DNA from 3 places in the Shewanella sp. SR43-4 genome. Region 1 is predicted to be linked to each of the others. Evidence: predicted binding sites of a transcription regulator. Region 1 holds the regulator's gene; each other region holds the start of a gene.
What was found. The regulator NrdR, encoded in region 1, represses ribonucleotide reductase genes. The targets are predictions, from matches to a motif close to AAACACNANATNTNGTGTTT.
Positions count from the first base shown of each region.

Region 2: the regulator NrdR is predicted to act here: its motif matches at 2,306-2,325, upstream of nrdA (class 1a ribonucleoside-diphosphate reductase subunit alpha).
Region 3: the regulator NrdR is predicted to act here: its motif matches at 5,881-5,900, upstream of nrdD (anaerobic ribonucleoside-triphosphate reductase).

Region 1 covers NZ_JACJEB010000007.1:174,423-184,546, forward strand. The annotation lists gene H5123_RS10195 (hypothetical protein) at 1-1,102, opposite strand, end outside; gene ettA (energy-dependent translational throttle protein EttA) at 1,433-3,100, opposite strand; gene glyA (serine hydroxymethyltransferase) at 3,362-4,615, shown strand; gene nrdR (transcriptional regulator NrdR) at 4,730-5,179, shown strand; gene ribD (bifunctional diaminohydroxyphosphoribosylaminopyrimidine deaminase/5-amino-6-(5-phosphoribosylamino)uracil reductase RibD) at 5,236-6,381, shown strand; gene H5123_RS10220 (riboflavin synthase) at 6,445-7,104, shown strand; gene ribBA (bifunctional 3,4-dihydroxy-2-butanone-4-phosphate synthase/GTP cyclohydrolase II) at 7,218-8,321, shown strand; gene ribE (6,7-dimethyl-8-ribityllumazine synthase) at 8,445-8,921, shown strand; gene nusB (transcription antitermination factor NusB) at 8,935-9,339, shown strand; gene thiL (thiamine-phosphate kinase) at 9,427-10,124, shown strand, end outside.
Region 2 covers NZ_JACJEB010000004.1:57,502-67,625, reverse strand. The annotation lists gene gyrA (DNA gyrase subunit A) at 1-79, opposite strand, end outside; gene ubiG (bifunctional 2-polyprenyl-6-hydroxyphenol methylase/3-demethylubiquinol 3-O-methyltransferase UbiG) at 467-1,189, shown strand; gene H5123_RS05555 (HAD family hydrolase) at 1,317-1,988, shown strand; gene nrdA (class 1a ribonucleoside-diphosphate reductase subunit alpha) at 2,531-4,819, shown strand; gene nrdB (class Ia ribonucleoside-diphosphate reductase subunit beta) at 4,891-6,021, shown strand; gene yfaE (class I ribonucleotide reductase maintenance protein YfaE) at 6,011-6,409, shown strand; gene H5123_RS05535 (hypothetical protein) at 7,032-7,700, opposite strand; gene H5123_RS05530 (BamA/TamA family outer membrane protein) at 7,929-9,077, opposite strand; gene H5123_RS05525 (PA4780 family RIO1-like protein kinase) at 9,650-10,124, shown strand, end outside.
Region 3 covers NZ_JACJEB010000025.1:612-10,735, forward strand. The annotation lists partial or broken gene H5123_RS19225 (bifunctional diguanylate cyclase/phosphodiesterase) at 1-1,519, shown strand, start outside; gene H5123_RS19230 (YgjP-like metallopeptidase domain-containing protein) at 1,534-2,136, opposite strand; gene H5123_RS19235 (DUF3010 family protein) at 2,256-2,693, opposite strand; gene H5123_RS19240 (DEAD/DEAH box helicase) at 2,825-4,180, opposite strand; gene rssA (patatin-like phospholipase RssA) at 4,364-5,302, shown strand; gene nrdD (anaerobic ribonucleoside-triphosphate reductase) at 5,915-8,032, shown strand; gene nrdG (anaerobic ribonucleoside-triphosphate reductase-activating protein) at 8,032-8,499, shown strand; gene H5123_RS19260 (NADH:flavin oxidoreductase/NADH oxidase family protein) at 8,579-9,832, opposite strand; gene H5123_RS19265 (TonB-dependent siderophore receptor) at 10,026-10,124, opposite strand, start outside.

The DNA of each region.
Region 1 (10,124 bases):
GGTCAGAGAATAGAGTGTACTTAGCTTTGGGTTGTTGTACTGAAGGCTGGACTTGTTTAGGCGCCTGCTTAAGGATAACGTTTTTCACCTCAGCCGTGTCCATTTTAGGTTTGTTACTGACTTTTTGAGTAGAAGCAACCTCATTGAATTTGTAGTTAAATACTCCATTACCTTCAATGTTTTCGACACTTGATTTATCTTGATTTTGGTATGAAGCTAAAATGCCATGTTTACCTAAAGGGATCTCGTGAAACAGTTTTTTACCTGTACCCACCTTGGTGCCATTTACATACCAATCAGCTGGAACATTACTGATTAACGTCACCATCGCCGATACTAAACCTAGTTTTTCATTCAGTATAGTGTCGATTTTGTTGTTATATGAAGGTTTAAATTTCATCGCGACTTTATAATGAAGATCGCCTTTCATATTCATGTTGGCATCAAGAACTTCATATGACAATAAAACACTTTTATCGTTTAAAAATGGTGATTCATTGCGAGTATTAGATAAAATGCTGCTTTTAGACTCTTTCAAACAATCTGCGATAGTTTGGTATTTTGAACATTCAGTAGATCCATTGATATTGACTGGCAAAGTACTCGTTGATTTTGACAAGTCTGCGATTAAACGATTCGTGATATCGGTTTTAAGTTTAAATAATTGCTGACTTTTAGTTGTGCGTTTATTATTTATTACTTCATATTCAGACAGTATTTCGACTTTTTCAGTTTCCAGAAGTTTACTGTCTTGCTCTGCTTTAAGGGTCAGTTCATCGACTAGATTGACAGAGTCTTCAATTTTTTTATAGGTATCTGCAAGCGCTGTTTTGGCTCGAATGACCTTAGGTAATTCTGTAATTAATTCGTTGTATCGATTTTGTTCTGCAACAATCGTTTTTTTTATATTTTCTATATCGTAGGCTTTTTTATTAAGCTGTGAGAACTTGTCGTTAACTGTGATCAGCAGAGTATCAATATCATATTGATCTTCAATCTTATTGAGGGTCTGCTTTTCTGACGAGGTAATGACTTCGAGTGCCGCAAATGAGTTGCTAGCGTATAAGCACAATAAAGCAAGGCTGATTGAACCGTATCTCACTGATATCTCCATTAAATTTCTCTTCAAGCTAGAACCATCGACACTCTGTAATGCGCTGAGTGTAATCAGCAAAGAGTAAAATAATCCATTAATATTTTATGATACTGAAGTTATTTTGGCTTTACAAACAGATTTAGTGCATTACTTACAATAAATTGACAGTTTTTTGACACATGTTGATATTTCTACAGAGCATTCTCAATAATAACCTTTCACATACGAGCTAATATAATAAAGCAGAGCTTAGGGCTCTGCTTTATTCGATACTTCTATTTCAACACTATCACTCAAGCTTAACAATTGTTAACAATTTGTGCGAAAGTGTTTAGGTTACTTGTTTAAGCGCTTGTATTTTAGTCGATGAGGTTCAACGACATCAGTTCCTAAGGTATTCTTTAACCAAGTTGAATACTCAGTATAGTTGCCTTCATAGAAGTTCACTTTGCCTTCGTCTCGATAATCCAAAATATGAGTTGCAATGCGGTCGAGGAACCAACGGTCATGAGAAATAACCATTGCACACCCAGGAAACTCTAATAAGGCTTCTTCGAGAGCTCGCAATGTTTCGATGTCTAAATCGTTGGTGGGTTCATCGAGTAGCAATACGTTGCCACCAGCTTGCAATAATTTGGCTAAATGTACTCGGTTGCGCTCACCACCCGATAAGGTGCCGATGATTTTTTGCTGGTCGCCACCACGGAAGTTAAAGCGGCCAACATAAGCACGGCTCGATATCTCGGTGTTGTTGATACGCATAATATCGTGACCGCCAGATATCTCTTGCCAGACAGTATTTTTATCATTCATTGAATCGCGGAACTGATCTACCGAGGCGATTTGAACCGACTCACCGACAGAAATATCGCCACTGTCCGGTTGCTCATCACCTGAGATCATTTTGAACAAGGTTGATTTACCAGCACCGTTAGCACCAATAATACCGACAATTGCCCCTTTTGGGACTGTGAAGGTTAGGTCGTCAATCAGTACGCGGTCACCATATGACTTGGTTAAATTAGTCACTTCGATCACTTTATCACCAAGGCGTGGCCCTGGCGGAATGAACAACTCATTAGTTTCGTTACGTTTTTGATAATCGTTAGTGTTGAGTTCTTCAAAACGAGCCATACGGGCTTTGCCCTTAGACTGACGACCTTTGGCACCTTGTCTTACCCATTCTAGTTCTTTAGCAATGGTTTTTTGACGAGCGCTTTCGGTAGATGACTCTTGCTGTAAACGGGCATCTTTTTGCTCAAGCCAAGATGAGTAGTTGCCCTGCCATGGAATACCTTCACCGCGATCGAGCTCTAAAATCCAGCCTGCAGCATTATCTAAGAAATAGCGGTCATGGGTAATCGCCACGACTGTGCCAGTATATTCTTGTAAAAAATGCTCTAGCCAAGCCACAGACTCAGCATCTAAGTGGTTGGTCGGTTCGTCAAGTAATAGCATTTCAGGCTTTTCAAGTAACAAGCGACAAATTGCGACACGCCGGCGTTCACCACCAGAAAGTACAGCTATTTTTTCATCCCAATCGGGGAGGCGTAACGCATTTGCTGCACGTTCCAGAATATGATCTATATTGTGGGCATCTTGAGATTGGATAATAGCTTCTAGTTGACCTTGCTCTTTAGCGAGGGCATCAAAATCAGCATCGGGCTCAGCATAAGCCGCATAAACCTCATCTAAACGGGTTAGGGCATTTTTAGCTTCACTTAAGGCTTCTTCAACGGCTTCGCGAACTGTTTGTTGCTCATTTAAGCGAGGTTCCTGGGGTAAATAACCAATTTTCAATCCAGGCATTGGGCGTGCTTCACCTTCGATTTCAGTGTCTATGCCGGCCATAATACGCAGTAATGTCGATTTACCTGAACCGTTTAAGCCGAGCACACCAATTTTGGCGCCAGGAAAGAAACTTAATGAAATATCTTTTAAAATCTGCTTTTTAGGCGGGACAATTTTACCCACACGAAGCATGCTGTATACAAACTGAGCCATAATAATACTGTCTAATTGTCAATAAAGATGATGATAATTCTACTGTATTATAGGCTGAACTCAACAGGCAATTGTGTGATTTGCTCCTGAGTGTTTTTTCGGCCACATAAGATCTAAAATTTGCCAGTCTATTGGCATAAACATGAATCGTTTTGTATTCAGAACACAGTGAATTTCATGTTGTTTATACTGTAAATCATTATCGTTGCAGAGTAGAATACGCCGCAACCCTACTATATAGATAATGATGTTGGAGCTACCATGTTGAAGAAAGCGATGAATATTGCGGATTATGATCCAGAATTATTTAAAGCCATTGAAGATGAAACTTGTCGTCAAGAAGAACACATTGAATTGATTGCATCTGAAAACTATACCAGTCCACGTGTGATGGAAGCGCAAGGTTCTCAGTTAACTAACAAGTATGCTGAAGGTTATCCAGGTAAGCGTTACTATGGTGGGTGCGAATACGTTGATGTGGTTGAAACATTAGCGATTGAACGCGCAAAAGAATTATTTGGTGCCACATATGCCAACGTGCAGCCTCATTCTGGTTCACAAGCTAACAGTGCGGTATTTATGGCGCTATTAAAGCCAGGTGACACTGTATTAGGTATGAACTTAGCCCACGGCGGTCACTTAACTCACGGTTCACCAGTTAACTTTTCCGGCAAGCTTTACAACATCATTCCTTACGGCATCGACGAGTCAGGTAAAATTGACTATGACGAAATGGAACGCTTAGCTATTGAGCACAAGCCTAAGATGATGATCGGCGGTTTTTCGGCATTTTCAGGCATAGTCGATTGGGCTAAAATGCGTGAGATTGCTGATAAAGTTGGTGCTTATTTGCTTGTTGATATGGCTCACGTTGCTGGCTTAGTGGCTGCAGATGTTTATCCAACGCCTGTGCCTCATGCACACGTTGTGACCTCAACAACCCATAAAACATTGGCTGGCCCACGTGGCGGTATTATTATTTCTGCAGCTAATGATGAAGACTTATATAAAAAGTTGAACTCAGCGGTATTCCCTGGTGGCCAAGGTGGCCCTTTAATGCATGTTATCGCCGGTAAAGCGGTTGCATTTAAAGAAGCATTAGAGCCAGAGTTTAAAGTATATCAACAGCAAGTTGTTAAAAATGCTAAAGCTATGGTAAGTGTGTTTTTAGATCGTGGTTACAAAATTGTTTCTGGCGGTACAGAAAACCATTTAATGTTGGTTGATTTAATTGGCCGAGATTTAACGGGTAAAGAAGCAGATGCTGCATTGGGCAATGCCAACATTACCGTGAACAAAAACTCAGTACCTGATGATCCACGTTCACCATTCGTCACCTCTGGTGTTCGTATTGGAACACCAGCAATTACTCGTCGTGGCTTTAAAGAAGCAGAAGCGAAAGAGTTAACCGGCTGGATTTGTGACATTCTTGATGATGCATCTAACGCCGAAGTGGCTGAACGAGTGAAAGGTCAAGTGTTGGCATTATGTGCTCGATTCCCTGTATACGGTTAATCGTCTCTTGATGCCTGTTGAAAAGGTTTAGGTTAACCTTGCTCAACAAATAGGATAAACTTTAATGGCCGCTAATTGTTAGCGGCCATTTTGTTTTTTTCTGCAGGAGGCTCAATGCATTGCCCTTTTTGTAGCGCGACCGATACCAAAGTTATAGATTCTCGATTAGTGGCTGATGGTCACCAAGTTCGTCGCCGCCGGGAATGTACCGAATGCCATGAGCGTTTCACTACCTTTGAGGGTGCAGAATTAGTGATGCCCAGAGTGATTAAACGTGACGGTACTCGGCAACCCTTTGATGAAGAAAAGCTGCGTGGCGGCATGCTGCGTGCCGTTGAAAAACGTCCTGTTTCAATCGATGAAATTGAACAAGCATTGACTAAAATCAAATCAACGCTGCGCGCAACGGGCGAACGCGAAGTTAATTCTGAAATGATTGGTAATCTTATGATGGAACAGTTGATGAACCTTGATAAAGTTGCTTATATCCGCTTTGCATCAGTTTATCGAGCATTTGAAGATGTATCACAATTTGGTGAGGCCATTGCCAAATTACAAAAGTAATGGCGACAAAAATCATCTTTTTATGACGGCATCTGAGCAATAAGAGATTACCTAATATGGCTAACTTTTCTACCTTCGACACTCAAATGATGAGCCGTGCGATAGCACTCGCCGAGAAAGGTCGTTATACCACTCGGCCAAATCCTTGTGTCGGTTGCGTCATTGTCGCCAATGGTCAGATTATCGGTGAAGGTTATCACCAGCGTGCAGGCCTAGGCCACGCCGAAGTCAATGCGCTTAAAATGGTTCGCGATAATGGCTTTTCGGCACAAGATGCTACCGCGTATGTCACTCTTGAGCCGTGTAGCCATTACGGCCGTACACCACCTTGTGCTTTAGGCTTAATTAATGCCAAGGTCGCTCGAGTTGTTATTGCTGTTACCGATGCCAATCCACAGGTTGCTGGCCGCGGTATCAGCATGTTACGTGATGCAGGTATTCAAGTTGATATCGGATTACTGACAGAGCAAGCTTATGCGCTAAATTTGGGTTTCATGAAGCGGATGAAAACTGGCTTGCCTTGGGTGACAGTGAAAATAGCCGCCAGTTTAGACGGTAAAACAGCCCTGTCGAATGGAGTGTCAAAGTGGATTACCGGTGACGCTGCCAGGGCCGATGTGCAAAAGTATCGAGCGAGGCATTGCGCATTAATCACTGGGGTTGAAACTATTCTTGTTGATGACCCTAGCTTAAATGTCCGTTATGAAGCGCTTGGTGAATTAACCACTTATCATACGCAAGAAGACATATTCCAACCTTTAAGGGTGGTGCTTGATAGCCAAGCTAGATTAACGTCAGCCCAGCAGTTATTTTCGATTCAAAGTCCTATTTTACTGGTTTCAGGCTGTGCATATTCTGACAAGGTCAAAATTGACTTTCCACAGCACGTTGATTTTCTGCAATTAGAGTGTGACTCGTCAGGTAGAATCCCTTTGTTAGCTTTGCTAACGTATTTAGGTCAGCATAGCAATAGCGTGTTAGTTGAAGCCGGGGCAACGTTAGCCGGCGCATTTGTTGCTCAAGGTCTCGCTGATGAAGTAGTGCTTTATCAGGCAGCTAAACTTTTAGGCAGCCATGGACGTAATATGTTGCAGCTACCCGATTACAGTGCGATGGATCAAACACCGTCGTTGCAATTAATTGATGAGCGTAGCATTGGACAAGATAAGCGATATATCCTTAGATATAATCAATCGTATTAATGTGCGAGTGCTTAGGCGAAAACCCGAGCAAGAGCAAAGTTTATAAGCAAAAAGTGAGTCATTATGTTTACTGGGATAATCGAAGCCCTTGGCACATTACGTAAAATTGATCGAAAAGGTGACGATATTCGCTTAACGGTTGCTAGCGGTAAGCTAGATTTAACCGATGTAAAGCTAGGTGACAGCATTGCGACTAATGGTGTGTGTTTAACGGTTGTTGAACGTTTAGGTGATGGTTATGTTGCTGATATATCAGCTGAAACTGTCGCGTTAACCGGTTTTAGTCATTATCAAGTCGGCCAAAAGGTTAATCTTGAAAAAGCGGTTACGCCAACCACAAGGTTGGGGGGGCACATGGTCAGCGGCCACGTGGATGGCATCGCAAAAGTAGAGCAATGTGCTTATCGAGGTAAAGCGCTTGAGTTTTGGTTATCGACACCAGCGCAATTAAGTCGTTACATCGCTCACAAAGGTTCGATTACCATTGACGGTGTTAGTTTAACCGTCAATGAAGTTGATGGTCATCGCTTCAGATTAACCATAGTGCCTCATACTGCGGGCGAAACTACGCTGGTGCATTTGAAAGTCGGTGATAGCGTTAACATTGAAGTGGATTTAATTGCCCGTTATTTAGAACGATTAATGCAACCAGAAGCTCACCATGCACAACCTTCATCGGGCGTGACCATGGAATTACTCGCTAAATCAGGTTTTTTGCGTTAGTTGTTGCCGTAAAATATCATTCGTACCCAGTACCCGAAGTGTAAAAACACACGGTATAAACAGATTTAATGCCTAAGGTTTAAATCGAATACTTAATCAATAAAGGTCTGACAATGGCGCTACATAGCATAGAAGAAATCATTGAAGATATTCGTCAAGGCAAGATGGTTATCTTGATGGATGATGAAGACAGAGAGAATGAAGGCGATTTGATTATGGCCGCTGATAAAGTGACGCCAGCTGCAATCAACTTCATGGCCACTTATGGCCGCGGATTAATTTGCCAAACCATGACCAAAGAGCGTTGTCAGCAGCTTAACTTACCTTTAATGGTGACCAACAATAACGCCCAGTTTTCAACTAATTTTACGGTTTCAATTGAAGCAGCAACTGGGGTGACCACAGGTATTTCAGCCCATGATCGTGCTGTAACAGTTCAAGCTGCCGTTGCTAAAGATGCTAAAGCCTCTGATTTGGTACAGCCTGGACATATTTTTCCATTGATGGCGCAAGAAGGTGGGGTATTAACTCGTGCTGGCCATACCGAAGCGGGTTGCGATTTAGCGCGCTTAGCAGGATGTGAACCGTCAGGCGTGATAGTTGAAATTTTAAACGAGGATGGCACTATGGCTCGCTGTCCGGATTTAGAAATATTCAGTGAAAAACATGGCATTAAAATAGGCACTATTGCCGACTTGATTGAGTACCGTAATACCAACGAAACCACGGTTGTTCGCGAAGCTCAGTGTAAATTACCCACTCGTTTTGGTGAGTTTACTATGGTGACCTTTAGAGACACTATCGATAATCAATTACATTACGCCTTGATTAAAGATGAAGTAAAATCAAATTGTTTGGTGCGTGTTCATTTACAAAACACCTTCAATGATTTGCTGCATTCTGAACGTGATCAAAAGCGCAGTTGGCCATTAGAAAAAGCCATGGCAAGGATTGCTTTAGAAGGTGGTGTTTTAGTGTTGCTGGGTAATGATGAACATACAAGTAACTTATTGGCCAAAGTCAAAGCGTTCGAAGCTGAAGACAATGGTCAATCTCCAGCGCCAGCAATGTGGCAAGGAACATCTCGTCGTGTTGGCGTAGGCTCGCAAATTCTGTCGAGTTTAGGTGTTACGACTATGCGCTTATTAAGCTCACCAAAACGTTACCATTCACTGTCGGGTTTCGGTTTAGAAGTGACTGATTATATAGCTGAATAATTTTAGCTCGTGGTAAATTTAACAATTTCATTAATTGCATAGCGCTCAGGGCTTTTGGCTGTGATATTATAACGCCTCTTTTTGCCCCGAGCCGGGTGCTTTAGCTAATTTAGGTAAGATAGAATGAACGTAGTTCAAGGTAATATCGAAGCGAAAAATGCCAAAGTGGCGATCGTGATCTCGCGATTCAATAGCTTTTTAGTTGAAAGTTTGCTTGATGGTGCAATAGACACATTAAAGCGTTTTGGCCAGGTTAGTGACGACAACATTACTGTTGTTCGCGTCCCTGGTGCAGTTGAATTACCCCTTGCCGCAAAGCGTGTTGCTGCAAGTGGCAAGTTTGACGGTATCATTGCATTAGGTGCTGTCATTCGTGGCGGAACACCTCATTTTGAATTTGTTGCTGGTGAATGTAATAAAGGTCTTGCACAAGTTGCATTAGAGTATGATCTTCCTGTTTCATTTGGTGTATTAACCACAGATACCATTGAGCAAGCTATTGAGCGCTCAGGTACTAAAGCAGGCAATAAAGGTGGCGAAGCAGCCCTTAGTTTGCTTGAAATGGTTAATGTACTGCAACAACTAGAACAACAGCTGTAATAGTAGGAAAAGTATGAAACCTTCAGAGCGCCGTAAGGCCCGCCGTTTAGCCGTTCAAGCCATTTATTCATGGCAGTTAAGTAAAAACAAAGTTGCTGACGTAGAACATGAGTTTTTAACTGAACAGAACACTGACGGTGTTGATGTCGCTTATTTTCGTGAGTTGTTAACTGGTGTAGCATCAAAAACATCGCAAATTGATGAGCTATTAAAGCCGCATCTTGATCGTAATTTTGAAGAAGTGTCACCAGTAGAAAAAGCCATTGTGCGTCTGGCAACTTACGAGTTGACCTTCCGTAAAGATGTGCCGTTTAAAGTGGCGATTAACGAAGGTATCGAGTTAGCGAAAGCGTTTGGTGCTGAAGATAGTCACAAATTTGTTAACGGCTTGCTTGATAAGTTAGTGAAGCATAAGTAACACCAGAACGGTATCTTCGGATACCGTTTTCATTTGTTGTTAATGGTTTCAAAATTAAGGTGGACGGTTTACCGTACCAGACTGAATGTGAAAGAATTCCAACTCATTGAACATTACTTCCGCAATAAAGGCCAAAAAAGGCGCGATGTTGAATTAAGCATCGGCGATGACTGTGCGTTAGTGAATCCTGCAGACAATAAATCCATTGCGATTTCTTGTGATACTCTCGTTGAGGGGGTTCATTTTTTAGCCGACATCCCCGCCCATGCTTTAGGGTACAAATCGTTAGCGGTTAATCTTTCTGATCTTGCTGCTATGGGGGCGGAACCTGCTTGGTTTACCTTAGCTCTCACACTACCTAGCGTTGATCAACCCTGGTTAGCCAGCTTTAGTGAAGGCTTATTTGAGATTGCCGAATACTACGGTATAGCCTTAATCGGCGGCGATACCACTCGGGGACCGCGCAGTATCAGTATCACCATTAATGGCCAAGTGATAAAAGGCACTGCGTTGACTCGTGCTGGTGCCAAAAATGGCGATTGGATATACGTCACTGGTACTTTAGGTGACTCAGCATTGGGTCTTGATATTCTCAGAGGTGCCCAAAGCGTCAATACTGAAGATAAAGAATACCTGATTAATCGACATTATTACCCCACACCTCGAGTCTTGGCAGGTCAAGCACTGCGAACGCTTGCAACAAGTGCTATTGATTTATCTGATGGCTTAATATCCGATATTGGTCATGTGTTAACGGCATCGAAAGTGGGAGCGACAATCGATGT
Region 2 (10,124 bases), on a different contig from region 1:
TCATGGCATAATCAAGGTAAGAATTCTTAAGTTCGTCTTCGATGTTAATTGGCGAAATAGATGATGCCAGATCAGTCATAAACTGCGCGTTCCTCTAAAGTGAGCTGACAATAAAACTTCCATATTATTATCTAGCTTAAAAACGTGATTTGGCATTCTAACACAGATAATTAATGTCGCCAGAACAAAGACCTGTCAAATGCTCTATGACTCTTAAAAATGATAAAAAAGCTAATATATTCAGCGAATTTATATTATTGGCACATGAATATAGGTTGATAAATAAGTCATAATCAAAGCCAATTTGCTGATGCTTTAAGCAGTTAAGAGCACAATTTTACAATTAAGCTGGCTTAAGTGGATGTTTTATGAGCAAGTGTGAACAAGCCAAGCCATTGTTGACTACTATTCACAAAGGTTATCGTTATAATAGCCTTCATACTTTATTAGACACTTAGGTTAAGTTATGTCACACGCTGAACAATCGACACCCAATGTTGATCCGCAAGAGATCGCAAAATTTGAAGCCATGGCACAAACATGGTGGGATCTCAATGGCGAGTTCAAGCCATTGCACTTACTTAATCCACTGCGTTTAAACTACATTGATCAAACCGCTGGCGGTATTTTCGATAAGAAAGTGCTTGATGTCGGCTGTGGCGGTGGCATTTTGTCAGAAAGTATGGCTCGCCTGGGTGCACACGTTGATGGTATTGACATGGGAACTGAACCACTTGAAGTGGCAAAACTGCATGCATTAGATTCTGGGGTAGCGGTTAACTATCTTAAAACTACCGCCGAAGCACACCGCGATACGCACCGCGAGCAATACGATGTAGTAACCTGTATGGAAATGCTTGAGCATGTACCGGATCCACAATCGGTAATTCAAGCATGTTGTGACATGGTAAAACCCAATGGTTTTGTGTTTATCTCGACGATTAACCGCAATATGATGTCATACCTTAAAACCATAATCGGCGCTGAATATCTATTAAAAATGCTTCCAATTGGCACCCACGATCACAGTAAATTTATTCGCCCATCTGAACTGATGGCATTAGTCGATAACACCGATTTATTGTGCAGAGATGCATTAGGTATTACCTACAATCCTCTATCAGGTGTATTTAAGTACACCAAGAGTGTCGATGTTAACTATATGATAGCCACACAAAAAATAGACTAGCCAGCCTATGTTTTTCACTGTTGCAACAGTGAAAAACATAAATGAAGCCTAATAGCGTTATGTTATACCGATAACGCTATTAAAGGCTGCGTGGATTTACTGCCATTTCTCTGTGAGGAGCTAACTCTTGCATATGCACGACATTAAAGGGGTACTGTTCGATTTAGACGGCACCTTAGCCGACACCGCACCTGATTTAGTCCAAGCATTAAATTTGAGTTTAGACGAAGCCGGTTTTAAGGTTCAAACGCTTGAAACCATGCGCCATGCGGCTTCACATGGCAGTTTATATTTGGTCAAGACCGCCATACCACAGGCAGATGAACACGTCCAACTTGATATTCAACAAGCACTACTGCGCCATTATGCACGCATTAATGGCGATCACAGCCGTTTGTTCGACGATTTACCCGAACTCTTAACCCTATTAGATTCCCAAACCATTCCCTACGGTGTCGTCACCAATAAACCTGCTCGATTTGCTCGGCCATTAATACAAAAGCTGGGCTTAACCGACAAACTGAAAACCATGATCAGCGGCGATAGTACCTGTCACGCTAAACCTCATACTGCGCCGATGTTATTAGCCGCTCAACAAATAGCCATCGCACCTCAAAGTATTTTATACCTAGGCGATGCTGAGCGTGATTTAGTCGCCGCTCGCAACGCAAGTATGATAGGTGGCATTGCCTTATGGGGCTATTTATCACCCAGCGACACACCGAATACATGGCCAGCAACATGCCAATTTGAACATGGTGCAGCATTAAAACACTTTTTTACTCCGTCGTCTTTTTGAGATCGATTCATCGAAAATACACCTCTGAATGCATCATTGGCTAAAGATTATGCTCACAATCACTTACCGATCAAAAGCCCTAAAAGATCAATCTAAAATTGAGGGTAAATTTTCGATCGCTGTTTATTTTAGCGATCAAAACTTTCTTATTTGATGGTTGAAAAAATATCATTTATAAAAAACACGTTATAAATTTGGGCTCTAGGGTTAGCTGTCACTAACCCTGCCGTTTATCCTCAAGTTATCCACAAGAAGTTAATATAATTGTGGCTTGCAAAAAAACTCAAACCTCACTATCTTGTATCTTAGATTTTAAATAACACCATATCTTGTGTGTGGCCGACAATCAAAACTCTACTCCACAGCATAACAAGGAGATAGATGTTAACTGAACGTATTGGTGGTTTACTGCCATGTTGTGAGTACCTTCAAGTTGATTGTTTTAACATGGAATTGTTTTGTAACGGGTTCAGATCGAACCCAGCAGCACTGCATCCAACAACAGATCACATGATTAGATATAGAACCAAGGCCTCTCTTCAATGAATAGCAATATGACAGTCACTAAACGCAGTGGCGAACGTGAATCGATCGATTTAGATAAAATTCATCGCGTGATCACTTGGGCAGCCAAGGGATTAAAAAACGTCTCAGTATCTGAAGTAGAACTTCGATCTCATCTGCAGTTTTTTGATGGCATTCCAACTGAAGCCATTCATGAAACGATCATTAAGGCCGCGGCTGACTTGATCTCTCCTGAGTCACCTGATTACCAATTTGTGGCAGCCCGCTTAGCGGTATTCCATTTACGTAAAAAAGCGTTTGGCCAATTTGAACCGCCTAAGCTATTCGATCATGTCACCAAGTTAGTTGAAATTGGTAAATATGACATGCACATCATGGCGGATTACAGCCGTGAAGAATTAGACATCCTTGATGGCTATATTGATCACTGGCGTGACATGAATTTCTCTTACGCCGCAGTCAAGCAGCTAGAGGGTAAATACTTGGTTCAAAACCGTGTGACTCACGAAGTATATGAAAGCGCACAGTTTTTATACATCTTAGTCGCAGCGTGTTTGTTTGCTCGTTATCCAAAAGAAATCCGTTTGAAGTACATTAAAGACTTCTATGACGCGACATCTTTATTTAAGATTTCACTTCCAACGCCAATCATGGCGGGTGTTCGTACACCGACACGTCAATTCAGCTCATGTGTACTCATCGAGTGTGATGACAGCCTAGACTCAATCAATGCTACGGCATCGTCTATTGTTAAATACGTGAGCCAACGTGCTGGTATTGGTATTAATGCAGGCCGTATTCGTGCTTTAGGTAGCCCTATTCGTGGCGGTGAAGCATTCCACACCGGCTGTTTACCGTTTTACAAGTATTTCCAAACGGCGGTTAAGTCTTGTTCCCAAGGCGGAGTCCGTGGTGGTGCAGCAACACTGTTCTACCCGTTATGGCATCTAGAAGTTGAATCACTGCTAGTACTGAAAAATAACCGTGGTGTTGAAGACAACCGTGTGCGTCATCTTGATTACGGCGTGCAGCTAAACAAATTAATGTACCAACGTTTAATCAAAGGCGACTACATTAGCTTATTTAGTCCATCTGACGTGCCTGGCCTTTACGATGCTTTCTTTGAAGACCAAGTCGAATTTGAACGTTTATACCTGCAGTATGAGCAAGACAGCAGCATACGTAAAAAGCAGATCAAAGCAGTTGAATTGTTTTCACTGATGATGCAAGAACGTGCCTCTACTGGCCGTATCTATATTCAAAACGTCGACCATTGCAATACGCACAGTCCATTTGACTCTAAAGTAGCACCGATTAAGCAATCTAACTTATGTTTAGAAATTGCCTTGCCGACTAAACCGTTAACTAACATTGACGATCCAGACGGTGAAATCGCCTTATGTACTTTATCAGCGCTTAACTTAGGTGCGATTAAGGATTTATCTGAACTTGAGCCTTTAGCAGATTTAGCTGTGCGTGCATTAGATAACTTACTTGATTATCAAGATTACCCAATCAAAGCCGCGCAAACCAGCTCAATGAATCGCCGTACTTTAGGTATTGGTGTGATTAACTTTGCCAACTATTTGGCTAAAAATGGTAAAAAGTACTCTGACGGTTCAGCAAATAACCTGACTCATAAAACCTTTGAAGCAATTCAGTTCTATTTACTCAAAGCGTCAATGAACTTAGCTAAAGAGCAAGGTGCATGTCCGTTATTCCACGAGACAACTTATTCGAAAGGTATTTTACCTATCGACACCTATAAGCGCGATTTAGATAAAATTTGTGACGAACCATTGCACATGGATTGGGAAGGTTTACGTAGCGATATTAAGCAGTACGGCTTACGTAATTCGACCTTGTCTGCATTAATGCCTTCTGAGACTTCATCGCAAATTTCAAATGCGACTAATGGTATTGAGCCTCCACGTGGATTGATCAGCGTTAAGGCCAGTAAAGACGGGCAGTTAAAGCAAGTAGTACCAGACTTTGAGTTGCTTAAAGACAAGTATGAACTGCTGTGGAATATGCCAAACAATGATGGTTATATCCAGCTTGTTGGTTTAATGCAGAAGTTTATCGATCAAGCGATTTCAGCCAATACCAATTATGACCCAAGCCGTTTTGAAGGCGGTCGTGTACCAATGCAAACCTTGCTTAAAGACCTGTTAAGTGTCTACAAGCTAGGGATTAAAACATTGTATTATCATAACACTCGCGACGGTGCTTCTGATCAATTTGACGACATTATTGCTGTCGAAGAAGAAGACGATGGCTGCGGTGGCGGTGCGTGTAAAATTTAATCTTCACTTTATGTATATTTAGCGGGGGTCTTCCCCGCTTTTGTAAAATGCGTTTTCAGGACACCTAAATAATGGCTTACTCAACATTTTGTCAAATACCTAACGATTCGACCAAAGAACCTATGTTTTTCGGTCAATCCGTGAATGTGGCACGCTACGATCAGCAAAAATATGAAATTTTTGAAAAACTGATTGAAAAGCAATTAAGTTTCTTCTGGCGCCCAGAAGAAGTTGATGTCAGTCGCGACAAAATTGATTTCGGTGATTTACCTGACCATGAAAAACATATTTTTCTGTCAAACCTTAAATACCAAACCTTGCTCGACTCTATTCAAGGGCGTTCACCTAACGTAGCGTTTTTACCGTTAGTATCGCTACCTGAATTAGAAACCTGGATTGAAACTTGGTCATTTTCTGAAACGATTCACTCGCGTTCGTACACTCATATTATTCGTAATATTGTTAACAATCCTTCTGTGGTGTTTGACGATATTGTGCAAAATGATGAAATTTTAAAGCGTGCCGGTGATATTGCGGCTTATTATGATGATTTAATTCACCTTACCCAGATAAATAACCTGTTAGGTGAAGGCACTCATGTGATCGACGGCAAAGAAATTACCGTTAACTCACGCATACTGAAAAAGTCATTATATTTGTGCATGATGTCGGTTAATGCTTTAGAAGCGATTCGTTTCTATGTCAGTTTTGCATGTTCATTTGCTTTTGCTGAGCGTCGCGTCATGGAAGGTAATGCTAAAATCATTCGCCTGATTGCCCGTGATGAAGCCTTGCACCTTAACGGTACGCAACACATATTAAGCTTAATGCAAGGCGGCAAAGACGATCCTGAAATGGCTGAGATTGCAGCTGAATGTAAGCAAGAAGCCTACGACTTATTTGTCAAAGCGGCAGAACAAGAAAAAGCATGGGCCAAGTATTTATTTAAAGATGGATCAATGATTGGTCTTAACGAGCAGATTTTGTGCCAGTATGTTGAATTTATTACTAATCAGCGGATGAAATCGGTACATTTACCGCAGCCATACGAAGAATCGTCAAATCCTCTTCCGTGGATGAAAAACTGGTTAGAAAGTGATGCAGTACAGGTTGCCCCACAAGAAGTTGAAGTGTCTTCATACCTTGTAGGACAAATTGATTCTTCTGTTGATGGCGATGAGTTTTTAGATTTTGACCTATAAAACATTTTTCAAAAAAGCGCCTATTGTAAGCTTGAAAGGACAGCCGGTTATTTTATTTGACGGCCAACACTCAAGCTTACTAGAAGCGCTTGAAGCGAAAAAAGTAAAAGTATTTTCAGAGTGCCGAAACGGTTTTTGCGGTGCCTGTAAAACCACAATCATATCTGGAGAAGTCAGCTACCTCTCCAAACCTCTGGCAGAGCTTAAGTCTAACGAATGTCTGCCCTGCTGCTGTGTGCCTGAAAGCGATTTAAACCTCAAATTATCCACTGAAGGCGTACAAATTGTGGCTAAACGTCAATATGCGGCGGAAAATAGTAGCCATAAACAGACAACAGCATTAACCCAGCAGTTACAGATAACCCCCAAATTAGCCCACGAAGGTTAATCGATAAATTATTCTGTACGGTTTCTTGTATTTCAGTTGATCTGTTCAGTTAAGCGACTTCAGCAAATATCTTGCAGTAAATGGATTGCCGCGGCGGTATTGAACTTTACATACAAGGGTTAGGATTACGGCTTAACTGTTGGGATTTAACTATTGAGGTTTAACCTAATCGCTGATATTCAGGGCGAAAATGAATGGTATTTGTTTACCCAACTGAATCTAAACCTTCCAGCACTAATGCTAATATAATCTTAACCTCAGTTATCTCCATAACAGCAGATCGCGGTATGTTTTAACGCCGCTAACACTATCCTCTTAAGCACATATGTCTCTTCATCAACTTGGTTATTTTTAGCAGTAACACTGTCTATTTAACCTGAACTCGGGATAAGCATTGGACAACAAAAACCTGAAGGAGTGATGTTAAATAGGGCAGGAAAAAAGCGGATTGTAGCGCGACTGATATACCTAACGTCAGCTTAACCCTATGACTAACACTGATAACTGAAACTGAATCGCCATAATATGGAGCATGAAGGGATCAATGAGCGGCATTTAAGCTTGTTATCGGTGACAACAAGCTATTCAGAGGACATCGCTTATCACCTCTTTACGTTAGCGATTAACTATTGCTCAAAGCGTCGCAAGATGACTCGTAACTGTCTAACTCAATATTCCCTTGTAAAATAATCCCATGGTAATGTGCTTTTACCAGTTGATAATCTATGCTCGGCGCAAAATAGTAAGTCACCTCTTCCGCCCCAGTTTGCTCAACGGGTATAAGTTGTAATTCTCCCCAGGGTGCGATGTTAGAGGTGAGTGAGTCTTTAACATAGTACTGATAGGATTCAACCGCATCAGAGGCTTGTCTTATCAGCGCAAATTGCTGTCGCCCGTTGAGTAAATACTCACGAATTTGAATGGCTAAGGTATCAACATCTCTGAGCGGTATGCTATTTGATTGGTAATGGCTGACTTCACCATCAACATCAACACGAGAGCCCAGACCGTGATTTTCTAGAGTGACTTGCATGTCTCGGGCACGAAAGCCGGTCACTTGTTGATGAAACTTATGCGTTAGCCATTCATGAGTGGTATTTGACCAGGATAACTCAGTGCGCTGCTGGTATTGAGTGCCAATACCTAAAATACTGGCTTTACTTGTTGAGGTAATAACGGCTGATTTACCCTGCCAGTTCTCGGTGCGGGTCATGTTGCCCATGTGCAGACCACTGAGAAAAATAGAGTAACTAAAGTTTCGCTGACACTCTTGCTCAACCTCAGCGGCCATGGCACTGCTACTGTGCAGCAATCCACTTGAAAAACCGAGAATCATCAGTACTCTCGTTGCCGCTAAACAAGCTGTGGTTGATACATTAATATGACAATACCTTGTCAGTATCGGTCTTATTGGTGCCATTGATGTTACTAGAAAAAGCATTTCGGTTTTCTTTTCCTTTAAAAATAGGAATCGCATGAAGGCCTTATAAGCAATAATAAGACCTTAGGAAATATCGACTTAAAAAACTTCATTTACATTTAAGTAGAAGTTAGTGTCATTCTCACCCACCCCAACGTCAAAACGTAAATTAATATTGTCTTTAATTTTAAAGCGGAATCCAGTGCCGTAGGCGGTTAATAGAGTATCCGTTAACTCACTGACTTTAGGCGCAACACTGCCGACTGAGCCCCAAAATACCATGCCATAGCGCTGAAATATTGGTAATCGATATTCAACCTGTCCCATCATCATTTGCTCATCGCGATATCGGCCTCTAATGTAACCGCGCATCGCATCTGAACCGCCAAGGTCAGGTAAAAGATTCCACGGCACGTCACCACTAGTAAGGTGACCTTGAACTTGCCAAGCGATTAATCCAGGTGTTGACCCTAAATCGATATAATTAGCTAATTCAATATTATAGGTAGAAAACGAATCGAATTGGTCATTTTGATATAATCCAGCATCCAGCTGAAACAACCAACCTTTTGTCGCATTCAAACGATAATCTCTTGAGTCATAAATACTGGTGATCACAACACCTGAGCTAAAATTATCTGGCAAAAGGCTATTTGCATCAACAGGGGCTTGGGTGGCAACTAATTCTAGACTGTCTGCTGTGGTATAAATAAAATCAGCACCTACGCCAATAAAATAGTTATCGGCGACTTCGGTCATCCAGCGCGGTTTAAAACTATACAGTTGTTCTTTGAATTCGTGATGATTAAGATCTTGATCGCCTTGTTCAATCCCAACACCATAATACACTGCAGCTTCATTGTGCAGCTCTAAATCAAGCAGCAATCGCTGCTTACCTTGATTTAAAAACGTCATGTTCTCGACTGTAACGCCATAGGATTGATTCATAGATGCAAACGAGTTCAATACTAATGATGAGGGCTGCTCTTCACTCGATGCATTATCGGTTTTATATAACCCTACCATTAATAGCCCTACACCAAACTTCTTCTCTGGGGTGTAATAAGCCGTAGGCAAATAGCTCATATCAATGGCTTTAGTGTCATCAAACTCACCATCGGCACCAAACACAGACAAAATATTATCAATCCATGTGGGTTGCATGTCTTTGGGGGTTTCAAAAAGAGGTTCAACTGCGTTGGCGGCGTTAGAAAAAATAAATAGTGCTAAAAGTAAGGTCCGTTTCATAAAAACTCTATTAAATGTAAAAAGAATTAGGCTTGCATGATGACTTCCATGCCAATGATTGAATCAAGCTTGTGTTAGTTGGCTCCGTAATACTGAGTGGTAAAAGCTGTTGTCGATACAATGGTTTCAAATTCAATAACGATCAAATCTTCAAGTATTATCCTCGCTATCACTCAATACTAACTGAATAAAAACTGAAGCCTTACTGAATATAACGCTTATTTGAGTCAGAATTTAACCATTATCTCTTCCTCAAGCATCACTGAAGACATACTCTATTTGGCATCATTTACGTCAATGAAACCACTAGTGTTCATAATGCCTGCTAATATAGCATATTCAGTGGTTAATATTGATGATAACTCCGAGCTCAGCCGATGGGACTCACTCGGGGGAAATGTATAACATCAGCTATATTTAGGTGGGTTGCTACAGGATTTTGATTCATTAGACAAGAGTATACAAACGACAAATTCAGTAATATATGCCTCATTTAATCAGTGATCCATCTGCAAGTAAAAATTATTTCCTTAGATATATCATCCAGCGCGCAAGTAAGGTATAACGACGCTATGAAAACGCCTATACGATTACAACCACTGGTTGACGATGGTCTCGTCGATGAAGTGATAAGCCAACTCATGAGTGGCAAAGAAGCTACGGTCTATATGATCAGATGTGGCGATGCGATCCGCTGCGCGAAAGTGTATAAGGAAGCCACTAAACGCAGCTTTAAAAAAGCAGCACAATATCAAGAAGGTCGAAAAACCAAAAACAGTCGTCGTGGTCGAGCCATGGAAAAAGGCTCTAAATACGGTCGAGAAGAACAAGAAAAAGCCTGGCAAAATGCCGAGGTCGATGCATTATACAAATGCGCGGCGGCTAAAATTAGAGTACCTGTGCCTTATGGCTGCTTTGATGGTGTGCTACTAATGGAGTTGATCACCAATATTCATGGTGATGTTGCACCGCGATTAAACGACGTAACACAGATGAGTGTCGAGCAAGCACAAAGCCAGCATTACATTATGATGGGCTATGTTGTGC
Region 3 (10,124 bases), on a different contig from region 1:
ACCAGAGTTCTATGTTGATATGTGGCAAGCCATCGTCAGCGAAGGATACTGGTATGGCGAAATTTGGAATCACCGTAAAAATAATGAAGTGTATGCAGTAATGCAGACCATCAGTGCAGTTTGTGATGTAAACGGTATAACGACCCATTATGTCTCTTTAGCGAGCGACATTACGCCGATGAAACAGCATCAAGAACAATTAGAACGTATTGCTCATTATGATGTACTGACCAATTTGCCCAATCGGGTATTGCTGGCAGACAGATTATCTCAAGCCATGCTGCAGTGCAGTCGACACGGGCAGTCTTTAGCGGTGGTATTTCTAGATTTAGATGGTTTTAAAACGGTCAACGATGCCTATGGGCATGATATCGGTGATGAACTGCTTATTGCACTATCGATCCGGATGAAAGAGGCGCTTCGTGAAGGTGATAGCTTAAGCCGCATTGGTGGTGATGAATTTGTCGCTGTGTTGGCCGATTTAGCCAAAGTTGAAGATTGTGAGCCAGTATTGGAGCGACTATTATTGGCCGCGTCAGAGCCTGTAACCGTTAGTGGTGTGGTACTCAATATATCCGTCAGTATTGGTGTTACGCTTTATCCGCGAGATAATGTAGATGCTGATTTACTGATGAGACATGCCGACCAAGCTATGTATATGGCTAAAGAATCCGGCAAGAATCGTTATCATTTATTTGATACCGCGCAAGATGATGCTGTTAAAGTACAACGAGAAAGTCTAGAGGCTATTCGCTATGCTTTAGATCATCATCAGTTTGTCCTCTATTACCAACCTAAAGTTAATATGAAGATAGGTACAGTGGTGGGCGTTGAGGCGCTTATTCGTTGGCAACATCCAGAGCGCGGATTATTAAGTCCAATCGAGTTTTTGCCTGTAATTGAAAACCACACCATGATGATTGAAATAGGTGAATGGGTTATTGATACCGCATTAACACAAATCGGCCAATGGCAAGCTATGGAACTTGATCTCCCGGTAAGCACTAGCGTTAACATTGCGGCAGTACAATTAATGCAGCCTGGCTTCATACAGACGTTAACGGATCTTCTCGCTGCCCACCCCAATGTTGAACCTCGCTATTTAGAGCTAGAGATGTTGGAAACCAGCGCATTAGAAGATGTTAATCATGTGTCAATTATCATGAATGACTGCATGAGCCTAGGTGTCCATTTTGCTTTAGATGATTTCGGCACTGGCTATTCGTCGCTAACTTACCTTAGGCGCTTGCCTGCCAGTTTGATTAAGATAGATCAGAGCTTTGTCAAAGACATGTTGAGTAATATTGACGATTTCGCCATTGTTGAAGGCGTAATCGCCCTAGCGAAATCATTTAAACGTGACGTGATTGCTGAAGGTGTTGAAACCGTTGAACATGGCACTGCATTATTACAACTAGGCTGTGAATTAGCACAAGGTTATGGCATTGCCAGACCTATGCCTGCCTGTGATATCCCCGCGTGGATGAATAACTGGAAGCCTGATGCGAGTTGGCAATGATTAAAATCCATCGATTATTTTCCGTAGGGCGATTGGCCAACTTCTTCAGCGACTAACCATACTCGCATATCAAATTCTAATTGATGGTAATCGGCGAGCATAAAAGTACACAGCTGATAAAAAGCTTTGTTGTGTTCTTTTTCGCGCAAGTGGGCCAGTTCGTGCACCACGACCATTTGTAAAAGCTCAAACGGAATATGCTTTAAGTGTGAGGCTATTCTAATCTCATTTTTGGCTTTGACTTTATTGCCTTGACGGCGATTAACATAAGAATGCAAACCTAGCGCGTGATGGCTCAAGCTAATTTTTTCATCAAAAATGACTTTGGCTAATGGGTCTGACTGACGCATGTAGGTGTTTTTTAATGCGATGGCCATATCATATAAGGCTTTGTCTGTACGTACTTGGTGTACTTTGGGGTAGCGGGTTAGAAAGTGATCACCCAATGCATTGGTATCAACCAATTGGCGGATTTTATCAACCACATCAGGCCGATAACCGTTTAGGTAACGTAAAGGGCTCTGTTCACTCTGCTGTTTTTTGATATCTGCGCTAGTGACTAGCAGGCTGAGGTCTGCTTTGGGTTTTAATGACTGGCTGGCCGATTTGACTGGCATTTTAGGCGGGGCTTTGATCGTTTTAGTTTTAGTGTCTGTCATAAATCAACTAATTAGTTCTGGCGCTACCACGACCATTTTTTCGGTATGGGTAACGCCACAATACAAAGGTTCTTTGTTTACACTTTACCGAAAATGAGTCGATTATGTTGAACATAAGCAACGTCAAAAGCATTTAACTGGACGCGTTTTAGGTCCAATGAGTCAAAGTCAACTTGTGGTGGGTTGCGCTTTAGTTGCTCTTTAATGGTTAAAGGAGAAATAAGCGAAACCGGAAGGTCCATTAATTGTAGTGTAGCTTCAAGTTTGAAGCTGGTGGCACTGCCAGCAAATTTACCTTTTTGCTCACGTTCAATAATGGCGATTTCATCAACTTTATAATCGCTCATTAGTTTTTTAAACGCAAAATCAAATTCACGAATGGATTCCGTGCTAGCTGATTGTGAAATACTGAATGAAACTTTACGACATGCTGGCACGTTAAACGTTTCGCCTTCATAGGTCAGTAAACAGATAATGGCTTCGCCGCCTTTTAATTCCACACCACAAATTTTCATGTTAATCCTTACTGGTTTATTCATACGATAATGCTGTTAGCATGCTCGTTATTGTTCATTTGTTGTAGGGCAGTGTTCTGCCCTACATTGATTATTCTGTCATCGCAGTTTATCAGCGATTGATGTGCCGTTTAGTCTTCTGTTGTTCCGTCGTCTTCAATAATGACAATCGGTTTAACTTTACGGCGCACAGGTGCATCACCTACATCAACCCCGGTAATAAAGCGTTTATCACTCTTAGGGGCTGCTTTGGCTTTTTTCGCCACGCTAGCTCTATTGCTGGTTACTGCGGCTTTTGCACTGGTACCGGCTTTAGCTGCTTGAGGCTTGTCTTTTAGGCCATTAAATTTGGCTTTTAAACCTTCAACTACAGTGAAGTCAAAGTTTTTACGTAAAAATAGTTGGATTTTTTTAAAGCTGTCCCAATCTTTAGGGCCCACAAACGACACTGCATCACCTTTAGCGCCTGCGCGACCTGTTCGGCCAATACGATGGACATACTCTTCAGCAAACTTTGGCATATCAAAGTTAATCACTAAGGAGACGTTGATTAAATCAAGGCCACGTGATGCCACATCGGTAGTCACCAGTATTTGCGATTGGCCTCGAGCAAATTGATCCATAATTTGGTTACGAGCCGATTGCTTCAAATCACCACTGAGCGCTGAGGTCGCAAAACCTTGTGCGGCTAACAGGGTCGCTAAACGGTCTGTATCTGAACGCGTCGCGGTAAATACAATCACTTGCTTATGCTGTTCTTGGCTTAATATATGCTGCAACAAGGCTTGTTTATGGTCTAAATGGTCAACCAAAATAATCCGTTGTTCAATATCTTTGTGTTCACTGTAAGACTCACCAATGGAAACATGGCTTGGGGTTTTCAGTAATGTTGCTGCAATATCACCTATGCTGTCATGATCCAAAGTGGCCGAAAACATTAAGGTTTGGCGACGTTTATGATCGGCGGCATCGTTGATGGCCTTTAATTGCGGGGCAAAACCTAAATCGAGCATGCGGTCGGCTTCGTCTAGCACCAACAATTCTAAGCCGTTTAAATATAAATGGCGTTGTTGTAAGTGATCGGCAATACGCCCTGGTGTGGCAACGATAAAATGCGGATCTCTGGCCAAGGCTTTAGCTTGGTCGTTAAAGTTCTCACCACCAAGTACGCTAATGGCTTTATATTGGGTATTAGCAACTAATAAACGTAATTGGCCATAAACTTGTTGGGCGAGTTCTCGCGTAGGTAACAAAATCAATACCCGCGGATCTTTTTTCGACAATGCTCTGGTGGATATCACTCGCTGCATAGCAGGCAACAAAAACGCTAAGGTTTTACCTGAGCCGGTTTTAGACGATGCCATTAAATCTTTACCTGATAAGGCAATGGGAAGTGCTTGCGCTTGAACATCGGTAGGCGTAGAAATGCCAAGGTGCTTTAAACTGTCAAGCAGGCGCTTGTCCAACGAAAAATCGGTAAATTGCAAAGGTAGATCCCCTAAAAAATGTAAGCCGACGATTATAGCTGTTTCACCTTGCTATAGCCAACAAGAGTCGCTTTAGTTATGCTATTTTTTAGCATTATATTATTGCCTGAGTTCGACGAGGTCATTGGTCGACTAAGCCGAGCTTTATGGTAAAGATGAATACAGAGTATGGAAGGAACAAAGATGACAAAGCTCACTGTGGGATTAGCGCTAGGCAGTGGAGCCGCTAAAGGTTGGGCACATATTGGGGTATTGAATGGGTTAGCCAAGTTAGACATTTACCCAGACAAAGTGGCTGGTTGTTCGGTGGGGGCGTTAGTCGGCGCAGCTTATGCCAATGATCATTTGGCTGAGCTTGAAACTTGGGTCAGTGGCTTTTCAAGCTGGGATGTACTTGGCCTAATGGATTTAGGCTGGCGTAAAGGCGGACTTATTAGTGGTGAGAAAGTGTTTGATGTTTTAGCTAACCGTATTGGTGACCTTAATATTGAACAACTGCAGCGCCCGTTTGCTGCGGTGGCGACAGATTTATATTCTGGGCAAGAGATTTGGTTTAAAGAAGGTGACTTGCGCCATGCGGTGCGTGCTTCATGTTCGATGCCTGGATTTTTACCACCCGTGCAGCAAGGTAATCGATGGGTTGTCGATGGTGCAGTCGTCAACCCGGTTCCTGTTTCATTAGCCCGTTCGATGGGCGTTGATGTAGTTATTGCGGTAGATTTAAATGCTCATCGCCGAGGCCAAATGCATTTGATCCCAGAACAAGTAAAAAGCCGCAAAGCCAGTAAGTCAGAACCTATTGAACAAAAGCGTGAGCTTGAAACCGGCTTTATGGATTTATGGGGGAAAGGCAAAGAGTACATGAGTGGCTTAACCGATAAGCTGGCCATGGGCAGCTCAAAATCTCATCCTGGTATGTTGGCGGTGATGTCACAATCCATGGATATTTTAGAACAACGCCATAAACGTTCGCGTTTAATGGGCGAGCCACCTGATATTTGTATTGTGCCCGATGTGGCTGATATTGGTACCATGGAGTTTCATCGCGCCAAAGAGGCTATTGAAGCGGGTGAGCAGGCAGTCAAAGATATTCACCATTTAATTGAAGCAACCTTAAAGTAACACTTAGGCGATGTCGGACTGGTATATTGATGGCAATATACCCGTTCGCGTCTAAGTGCTTAATGGGTGATTAATCAGTCAGTGCCTGTCAATCGTGGTACAGATATTGGTATCACATGGATGTTCAGCATCAAGGAGAGGGCGCTTATTTATTCTGGGATGCGTTTAATCGGCGCAATCTGTATTAGTTCGACTTATTCAATCTCATGTCGCGCCTCTTCGTCCTGAGTATTCATCTTGTCGTAATGAATACGTCACTTATACGGTTGATACTGTCATTAACGCTGTATTTGATGCCAGGTTATCGAAATGATCATCATTTTGAACGGCTAAAAACCACAACTACACGGTTACCTATGAGATAACTTATTTGCCAAAATCTTACATCGCGATGCTATTTTCAATTTTTTCTACCATGCGATCTCCCGTCATAAAAATCATTTTCCACACCTACAATATTTATTGCGAATAGCAAGTTATTTGCAATAAAAAGTACTGCCGACAATTATGATCTGGATCAAAGTAATGCTCAGCGTTAATGTATCTAATACACTCTATATTGTGTCTTTTGTAAATTAAAGCTCTATATATAGTGCTTGTAAGGATGGTTGTATGCTTGTAGTCGTGAAAAGGGATGGATGCCGGACAGCATTTGATGGATGTCGGATCAAAGAGGCTGTTGTGGCTGCAATGGAGTCTGCAGGTCAAGCTGACCATCAATATGCGCTGCAGTTAGCGCAAACGGTTGAGCAGCAAATGGCTTGCAAAACCGAAGTTGATATTCACGAGCTACAAGATGCAGTTGAAAACTTATTAATGTCAGGACCGTTTAAGTCGGTGGCACGTCACTATATTGAGTATCGACACGACCGTGACACTCACCGTGAGACTCAGAGTAAATTAAACTGCGCTATTCGTGGTTTGGTTGAGCAATCAGACAATGCCATTTTAAACGAAAATGCCAATAAAGATGCCAAAGTGATCCCAACTCAACGAGACTTACTCGCAGGGATAGTTGCCAAGCATTACGCTAAAACTCACTTGTTACCTAAAGATGTGGTTAGCGCTCATGAGAAAGGAGAAATTCACTATCATGATCTCGACTATGCACCATTTTTCCCGATGTTTAACTGCATGCTAATTGATTTAGCTGGCATGTTAACTCATGGTTTTAAAATGGGTAATGCTGAAATTGAACCGCCTAAATCCATCTCAACAGCAACGGCGGTGACTGCGCAAATTATTGCCCAAGTGGCGAGCCATATTTACGGCGGTACAACCATTAACCGTATTGATGAAGTGTTGGCTGAGTTTGTGCAAATTAGTTATCAAAAACACCTTGCTGTGGCTCGCAAATGGCAAGTAGCCGATGTCGAAGGTTATGCAATGACGCAAACCGAAAAAGAGTGTCATGATGCATTCCAGTCGTTGGAATATGAAGTCAACACCTTGCATACCGCCAATGGCCAAACGCCGTTTGTGACCTTTGGCTTTGGTTTAGGTGTGTCGTGGGAGTCTCGCTTAATTCAGCGGTCGATGTTAACTGTGCGCATGGCTGGTTTAGGTAAAAACCGCAAAACGGCCGTCTTTCCTAAATTGGTGTTTGCCATTAAAGATGGCGTCAATCATCAAGCTACTGACGTCAATTACGACATCAAAAAGATGGCCTTAACTTGCTCAACTATGCGTATGTATCCAGATATTTTAAATTATGATCAGGTGGTTAAAGTCACTGGTTCATTTAAAACCCCCATGGGTTGTCGCTCCTTTTTGGGGGTTTATGAACAAGATGGTCAACAAGTACATGAAGGTCGCAATAATTTAGGTGTGGTTAGCCTTAACTTACCGCGTATTGCGTTAGAAGCGGGTAAAGATGAGCAGCGTTTTTATCAATTACTCGATGAACGTTTGTTAGTTGCTCGCAAAGCGTTAGATACGCGGATTGCACGCTTAACCGGGGTTAAAGCCCGTGTTGCGCCGATTTTATACATGGAAGGTGCTTGCGGTGTACGCTTAAATGCCGATGATGATGTTAGCGACATTTTTAAAAATGGCCGTGCGTCAATTTCGTTAGGCTTTATTGGCCTGCACGAAACGGTTAATGCTTTATATGGCAATGCTGAGCATGTGTTTGATAACGCGCAACTACGTGAAAAAGCGGTCGCCATTATTCATCATCTAAAACAAGCCACTGAATCTTGGAAGCAAGAAACCGGTTATGGTTTTAGTTTGTATAGCACCCCAAGTGAAAATTTATGTAGTCGCTTTTGCCTACTTGATACCACCCAGTTCGGTGTAGTACCTGGGGTGACTGACAAAGGCTATTACACTAATAGTTTCCATTTAGATGTTGAAAAGAAAGTGAATCCTTTTGATAAAATTGATTTTGAACAACCTTATCCAGCCATCGCTAATGGTGGGTTTATTTGCTACGGCGAATTTCCTAACATGCAAAACAACATTGAAGCACTGGAAAATGTCTGGGACTACAGCTACAGCAGGGTGCCATATTACGGCACTAACACCCCGATAGATGAGTGTTACGATTGCGGCTACATTGGAGAGTTCAATTGTACCAGTAAGGGCTTTGTCTGCCCTAAATGCGGTAACCATGAGCCTAGTAGGGTATCGGTGACTCGCCGTGTATGTGGTTATTTAGGCAGTCCTGATGCGCGGCCGTTTAACTTTGGTAAGCAAGAAGAAGTTAAACGCAGAGTGAAGCATTTATAATGCATTACAGTGCTTACCATAGTGTTGATGTGATCAACGGCGAAGGTACCCGTTGCTGCTTATTTGTTAGCGGTTGTGAACATGCCTGTAAGGGATGCTATAACCAAAGTACTTGGCGTGTAGATGCTGGCCATGTATTTAGCCAAGCGTTAGAAGATCAGATTATTGCTGATTTAACCGACAGCCGTATTTATCGGCGCGGCCTATCGTTAAGTGGTGGTGACCCACTGCATCCGGCTAACCTGGAAGCCGTATTGCAATTAGTGACTAGGGTAAATACCGAATGTCCCGATAAAGACATTTGGTTATGGACTGGTTACCAACAGGCCGATCTCACGTCACAGCAGCAAGCTGTGGTGGCATTAGTCGATGTACTTATTGACGGTAAGTTTGAACAAGATAAAGCCGATCCCGCGTTATTATGGCGCGGAAGTAGCAATCAGCAGATTTATCGTTTTAAGCGCTAGCGTTTTTTAAGACTAGTCGTTTAATGCCAGCGCTTTAATGGTTAGCTGGTTCATTATTAGCACGTTAATTTTTAAGAGGCTAATCGTTTACATTTTGATCATTAGAAAGACCTAAACCATAACGATAACGTTTAGTACGTTGTCTGGTGTTAAATTGATCGACCAATAAACTCCATATGGGGGAGTCATTAATTTGAGGGTGTTTGCCTTGGCTTATTCGGCGAAGCTGGCGTTTAATGACTGCCATAGTCGCTAGCCCGGCTAAAGGTTTGCTCTGCCAATTCACCGTGGGCATCGCAGGGGTGAACTCAGGTTTGCTGCGCCATATATTGGCTAAGTCAGGATAAAAGGCAAGGGCGCTGGCAATGCCGCATAAGGTAAAGCCGGCATCAACGACTTGTTGCGCAACAGGCAGGCGATAAATGCCTCCCGTTAACATCAACGCAATTGGACTACGCAGAACTAACTGTGCGGTTAAATGTAAAAAGTAAGCTTCTCGAGCTAAGGTGCGCTCATCGGCGCTGCGACCTTGCATTGCGGGGGCTTCATAGCTGCCGCCGGATAACTCGACCATTTCAACTTGATGCGGTGCGAGCATATTAATCACTTTTTCGGCATCGTCGACATCAAAACCACCGCGTTGAAAATCGGCTGAGTTAAGCTTTACCGCAATATCAAAATCTGCACCACATTTATGCCTAATTTGCTTGACCACTTCAATTAATAACCTGGCTCGATTCTCTAAGCTTGCGCCCCATTCATCATCGCGCTGATTAGTTAACGGTGATAAAAACTGCGCTAACAAATAACCATGTGCGGCATGAACTTGTACACCATCAAAACCCGCTTGTTGAGCCATTCTTGCGGTCGTGACAAAGCGTTGGATAACATCATCAATGTCAGTGGTTGTCATTGCTTTAGGCTGAGAAAACATCGATGAGTGTTTACCTAAATCAAGTGCGACAGCTGAAGGTGCAATATTTTTGCCCCCCATCGCTTTAAATACCTGACGGCCTGGATGATTAATTTGCATCCACACCCTGGCGTTATTTTGCTTGGCTATTTTGGCCCATTGGATAAACGGCTCAAGTGCGCTGCTGGATGTGAGTACCACACCACCAGGGCCTGTCATGGCTAAAGGGTCAATCATCACATTACCGGTAATCATTAATCCAACACCGCCCTTGGCCCAAGCATCGTATAAGTTGAACAATGCTTGATCTGGTTGTTGCTGAACGTTGGCAAGATTCTCTTCCATTGCCGCTTTGACTAAGCGATTGGCAATGATCGCACCATTGGTTAATGTGTATGGACTAAAAATGGTATTAGCCATCAAATAACATCCTAAGATAAGCTATTGAATTAATGCTTCGTTTATCCTACATGTAGCCTAAATAGTCAATTATGCTCATTAGATAACGATAAAAAAAGCACTGCCACAGGCAGTGCTTTCATCATCTCTTTACTCAATTTAGCGCTAAATTGAGATCTAGATTTCGAGCAAACAAAATCCCGATTGATATGTTTTAAATACGATAAGTTAAGGTTAACTTCGCATTACGCTCTTCGCCAGGAAGACCCCCTAAGAACATGGCCTTATCGAAATACGTTTGATTAAATAGGTT